DNA from 2 places in the Lacticaseibacillus jixiensis genome. Region 1 is predicted to be linked to the other one. Evidence: predicted binding sites of a transcription regulator. Region 1 holds the regulator's gene; the other holds the start of a gene.

Region 1 (3,130 bases):
TCAAATTGCGTGACAGTTTAGCTTCGATGCTGGCGGAGATGAATCAGAAAGTCGGCTCGTATGTGCAAGGCCAGCTTACCGTGGCCATGGCCGTGGCGATTATCTTCATGACGGGCTTTTCGGTGATCGGGTTGAAGTTTGCGTTGGTGTTGGGGCTGATCGCGGGGCCATTGAATTTGATCCCATATTTCGGATCGGCGTTGGCGATGATCCCGGCGTTGATCGTTGGGGCAATGAGCGGCCCGTCGATGCTGATCGCGGTGATCGTGACATTCTTCATTGAATGGCTGATCGAAACCCAGGTGTTATCGCCGTTGGTGATGGGTTCGAAGTTGGCGATGCATCCGGTGACCATTGTGATCGTGTTGCTGACAGCCGGTAATTTATTCGGCTTGGCCGGGGTGATCTTAGGCATTCCCGGCTTTGCCGTCTTGAAAATCGTCGTGACGCGCTTCTTCTCCTGGTATCGCCAGGCGTCTGGGCTGTATAATGAAGAAACTGATGTACCGCAGGAAAGGAATCTATCATGATCGAACTCTTATTTCTTATTTCAGATATCGCCTTGCTGAGCATGGGTGGCTATGTCATCTACTGGCAAAGCAAGATCGACATGCGCGGCGGGTATTCCATGTTTCAAGTGTTCTTCGCGGCCTTGCTTGGTTCAGTGTTTGTTTCAAGCGGCAGTGATCACTTGTTGTATATCGTGTTTGCTGCCGGAACGATCACGTTGGTCTTGATGGCTGGCAATTCAGGGATCACCCCAACGCGCGTGATCGCCACTGGGGTGTTCTCGCGCGTGATCCCCTACACCAAACTTTCAGGCATCACCTTGACGCCGTTAGAAATGCCGAATGGCCGGCAAATGGTGCTGGCGATTTTCAGCTTGAACCCGCGGCGGTTCGTTCGATTGACTTTCCGCACTGATTTAGAAACGATGATCAGCACTTTGCGCCCGCGGGTGCCGCAAAGTGTCGAAATTGCCATTCAACATGTGCAATGATGGCTTGGCGATGTGAGTGAGCGCAAGACGACGGTTACCGCCGCAGGATGCACGGCGTAAGCTGCAGATTTTGCTTGCAAACGGGTGTTTGTTTTGGTAATCTTAAGGTAATCACAGGCCAAACAAATTTTTGGCTTTCCCCAGATACGAAAGGAGTGGGCGACTTTGCGCACCACAGTTAATGAGACACGTTTCAAACAAATCTTAGAGACGATCTACCATACCACTAAGGAGCGAAGTTTCCCGCCAACTGTGCGTGAAATCGGCGCGGCAGTGGGGTTATCCAGTTCCAGTACGGTGGCATCTTATCTTAAGCGGATGGAAGATGCCGGCTTGATCGCAAAGGACCCTGCCAAGCCGCGGACGTTGTTGTTGACGCCTGCCGGGCGTGAATACATTGGCGTCGGCGAAGATGGGATCCCGATCGTCGGTACGGTTGCTGCCGGCGTGCCGATTACCGCGGTGCAGAATATTGATGATTACTTCCCAGTGCCAGACGATTTGGCCTATGATGCCGAAGATTTGTTCATGTTGCGGGTTTCAGGCAATTCCATGATCAAGATGGGCATCTTAGATGGTGATCAGATCATCGTCAAGAAGCAGCAAACTGCTGAGAACGGGCAAGTGATCGTGGCCATGACCGAAGAGTCTGAAGCCACCGTCAAGCGCTTCTATAAGGAAGACGGGCGCGTGCGGCTGCATCCTGAAAATGACGACATGGCGGATATGTACTTTGATACCGTCACGATTTTAGGGGTCGTGGTCAGCTTGTATCGCCCAGTACTTGAATAGCTCAATTAAAAGCGCTGCACCACAATTTTTTCAACAAATTGTGGTGCAGCGCTTTTTTGAGGTTGGTTTACGACAGTGGCGCACTAGGGAACGTTTGCGTTAAGGTCCATGTGATCGTGGCTTGTTGGGAATCGGTGCTGGTGATCACTGGTTTGGGGGTAAGTGTTGCTTGCGGATGGGATATTGATAAGCCAGCGCTGCCGCCAGTCGCCAAAATTGTCGGGGTGCTAGACAGTTGTTTGTTGAAGTCATTCAAAGTCAAAGCGAATGGAAAATCCGTTGGCGATAGCGCCGCTGTTAACTGCCAGCTGCCGTTTGTGCGCGTGTCTTCAACGATCAAGCTGCCACTGGCCGAAACGGTTTTGGTGAGATGATCGTAAAGCTCCAACGCCGAATACTGCCACGCAAAAGCTGTCGGGACCTGCTTCAGCGCCAAGGTGCCTAAAGGCGGCGAAATGGCGATCGACGCGAAATTCGTATACAGCGAGTTGCCGCCTGACACCGGATCGAGTTTCAGTCGGATGGCTTTGGGGGTCGCGCTGGCCATCATGGCCTGCAGCAAGCCGCCGGTTTTGCTGATGGTAAAAGCCACGGCGAAGTCAGTGAGCTTAGCGGTTTCGCCTTCAGCGTTTTGCACATCGCCGAAGTTGTTCAGCGACAAAATATTGTTGAGGTTAGCCTGCATACTGCCATCAGCGGCGCGATACGTGTCAACCAGCTCCCAGTGATAACGCCAATTACCAGGCGGCAAGTTCATTAAGCTTAAACTCGCCGGGGCGAAGTGTAAACCACTGGCAGGGATATTGTCGTATGGGCCGGCATAAGCCTGCAGCCCGCCGAGCCAAATCGTCTTGGTGGTAGTGATCTTGCCGGCTTGCGCGGCCATGACGCGACTGAAGCCTGGGTTATTGATATTGGTGTTGACCAAATTGTCAGGCGGCGCCGTTAACGTGGCTGTATTGTCAGTCGCAGCAGTGAGGCTGAAGCCGCTTGCCGGCAGCCATTTGATCGGGTCAGTCGCCTCTAGCGGTGTAATGGTCGCTTTGATCGGGACTTGTTGGCCATATAGCATGTGTTGCGGGGTGTTCAGCGTTAAGCTGGTGGCTGAAGTGGTTGCCGCAAACCAATTGAGCCTGGAAGCGACTGGGCGGTGAGGATCTTCGCGATCATAAACAGTTGAAGCGTTGTATTGATAAGCATACCAACCAGAATGATCTGGGACATAGCGAAATTCGGCTAGGGCATGCAAGGTCCAGCCGTCTTCATAACGCGAGTCAACGGTTTGGTTAAACACTGTGGTGGCAGTGTATTGGCCATTGGCTTGGGCACTGACTTGCC
Region 2 (3,130 bases), on a different contig from region 1:
AGGCCGTGAAACGATCAGCACAACAAGCCAAGCGGGCTGTGCTTGGCTTGTTGTGCTGATCGCGGCAAGAATTGAGACAGGCAAGGTGAGCGCAGCGAGCGCCTGGCTCAATTCTTAGGTGGAAAACACGCGCCCCTCAGCGTGGTTGGAACCGGCCGCACTGCCTGCGCCGACTCGTTGCCCCCACGCGCCGAAGCAAAACCTGTCCGGACCCTACCGTTTCGCTTTGACTACGAAAAAAGCATCCTACACTCAAGCGTAGGATGCTTCCATATTCAACAGATTAAACTAATTGGATCGGGCCGTCGCCGTTGTTGCCATCATCAGTTGAATCATCAGCGTCATCGCCGGCGATCGTCACCGGTTCATCTGGCGTGTCTTCAACACCACTAGCAGGCTGCTTGGCTTGCGGCTTAATCGTTGGCTTATCCTTGGTGTCGTCGGCTTGGTCTTCTTCAACTGGGTCAAAGAGCAAGTGGCGCATCTTGGCAGTGATTTCGTCGAGCATGTCTGGGTGCTCGCGCAAGTAGTTCACCGCGTTAGGCGCACCTTGGCCAAGCCGTTCGTCGTTGTAGCTGTACCATGAACCGGACTTCTTGATCAGTTCGTGTTCGACTGCTAAGTTCAGCATATCGTCCACCGGTTCGATCCCGTGGCCGTAAGTCATGGTGGTTTCGACCTTCTTAAACGGCGGTGCGACCTTGTTCTTCACGACTTTGATCGTGGTGGTTTTGCCGATTGGGTCGTCTTCGCCGGCGACTTTAACTTGCTTGGTACCGCGGACTTCCAAGCGGATCGTCGCGTAGAACTTCAACGCGCGGCCGCCTGGGGTGGTTTCAGGGTTACCAAACATCACGCCGACCTTTTCACGGATCTGGTTGATGAAAATGACAATCGTTTGTGACTTGAAGATCTGGGCGGTGAGCTTACGCAAGGCTTGGCTCATCATCCGCGCTTGCAAGCCCACGAACTGGTCGCCGATTTCACCATCGATTTCGGCCTTCGGGGTGAGGGCGGCAACCGAGTCGACGACGACGATTTGCACAGCGCCTGATGAAACCAAGGCATCGGTGATCGCCAAGCCTTGTTCGCCGGTATCCGGTTGGGATAACAGCAATTCATCGATGTTGACGCCTAAGGCCTGCGCGTAGGTTGGATCCATCGCGTTTTCCGCGTCGACATAAGCGGCGATCCCGCCGTTCTTCTGGACTGAAGCGACCGCCTGCAAAGCGATAGTGGTTTTACCAGAAGATTCTGGGCCGTAGATCTCGACGATCCGGCCGCGTGGGAAGCCGCCGACGCCAAGTGCGGCGTCCAGCGACAGAATACCGCTGGAGATGACGTCGACGTTGGTTAAGGCCTTCTCGCCCATCCTCATAACGGCGCCGTCGCCGAATTCTTTGCTGATCTTCTTTAGCGCCTTGTCCAGCGCGGCTTGGCGTTCTGCGTCGTCAGTCAGTTCCTTGACGTTCTCACGCGAATTGGTGTTTTTAGCTGCCATGTTATCCCTCCTGGAATGAATGTCCTATGTCTATTATCGAACAAACGTTTCGTTAGCGCAAGCTTTTTCTACTTAATATCTGTATACGTCATAATTTTACCAGAAACATTTAACTCGGGAAAACGGCAACATTGTTTCACGTGAAACAGACGCAGAACTACTGAGCGGAGTGGGCGGCAAAATACGGCACGACGTCGTGCGCGACGAATTGCGCGAAGGTGGTTGGCGCGCGATGCAGCACCTGGCTTAAGGTATCAGTGGTGGTTTTGGCATTACCTAAGCGGGTGATCACATATAACATCACCATCACGTTGACGAATTCCTTGGCGATGCCGCGCTTGAGCATGGCCCGGCGAAACCGCAATAAGCCTGGTTTGGAGTAGGTGATCTCAAAGCCCAACTGCTGGGTCATGATCGCAGCCACTTGTTGGTAGGTCAAGGCTTGACTGCCAGTCAATGTCAGCGCTTGGCCGAGGTATTGAGGATCTTTAAGCACCACTTGGGCACACGCGGCGATGTCTTGGCAATCAATGAAGCTGGTTTTGGCGCTGCCAGCCGGAATGAACAAGTCGTGATGCTCAAGCAAGTCTTGGCCATGGGAGGTGATCAGATTCTGCATGAAGAAGCTGGGGCGCAAGAAGGTGTGCGGCAGATCAAGGTCAACGATCATTTTCTCGATTTTGCGGTGAGGCACCATCGGGTTCTTCTCAACGCCTTGCAGCGACACGAACACGACTTGGCGCAGGTGATGCAGCTGCACCGCCTTGAGAAACGGCAGCATATCGTGTTGCGGATCAGCCAGTTGCGGCGGCCGCACGAAGAACAGCTCATCGACTTCTGCCAGCGCCGGATTGAAGGTCGTTGGATCCAAGAAGTCAAAAGGCACCGTGTCCACGCCTAATGCATGCATAGCCGCAGTGGGGTGGTGATGGACGCCGGCGATAACGCTGACGTCAGGATCTTGTTGCAGTAATTGCACTAACGGCCAGCCAATGTTGCCAGTGCTGCCGAGGACCAATACTTTAGGCATGTTCGTGGCCTTCTTCCAATTGAGTGAGCAAATCCTGCAACTGAGCTTGTTGCGTAGGCGTCAACGCGGCGAGATAAGTCGCCGCAGTTTGTTGGGCGATTTGGGCGCATTGGGTATAAGTTTTGCGGCCTAATTCAGTCAGTTTCAACAGCGACGCGCGGCGATCAGAGGGCTTAGGCGACTTGCTGATCATTTTCTTGGCGACCAGGCGCGACACGATCCCAGACATGGTAGGCTTGTCCATATCCAAAGCCGCAGCTAATTCGGCGGCAGTGGCGCTGGTGGTGCGGGCCAAAGCAGCTAATAGGGCCCACTGGCTGACGGTAATGTTGCTGGTTTCTAAAGCATGCGTTTGCGCGGCTTTTAAGCGCTTGGCGTGATTGATCAATAAGTATCCGATATCGGGCATGATGAACTCCTTTAATAGCTTGGTTAGTGTACTAACTATATGGCTGGCGCATCACTTTCGTCAACCACAAAATCACCGCCATTTGCAGACGATGGCGGTCGATCCCAGTGATGGCGGGGCTTATCGCAATTGTTTCACGTGAAACAATTTGCGGGCGTGCTTTTTGTCAGGCACTGATATGGCTATTGTA

The links. The regulator LexA, encoded in region 1, represses DNA repair genes until DNA is damaged. The targets are predictions, from matches to a motif close to CNAACANNTGTTNG.
Region 2: recA (recombinase RecA) is a predicted target of LexA. The motif match lies at 1,539-1,552, and genes of this name have one in related genera.

What each region holds. Positions count from the first base shown of each region.
Region 1 is NZ_BAAFPR010000008.1:89,120-92,249, forward strand. It holds gene ACGG90_RS07035 (AI-2E family transporter) at 1-530, shown strand, start outside; gene ACGG90_RS07040 (hypothetical protein) at 527-1,000, shown strand; gene lexA (transcriptional repressor LexA) at 1,166-1,792, shown strand; gene ACGG90_RS07050 (hypothetical protein) at 1,860-3,130, opposite strand, start outside.
Region 2 is NZ_BAAFPR010000003.1:49,800-52,929, reverse strand. It holds gene recA (recombinase RecA) at 284-1,501, opposite strand; gene ACGG90_RS02665 (NmrA family NAD(P)-binding protein) at 1,659-2,531, opposite strand; gene ACGG90_RS02660 (MarR family winged helix-turn-helix transcriptional regulator) at 2,524-2,940, opposite strand.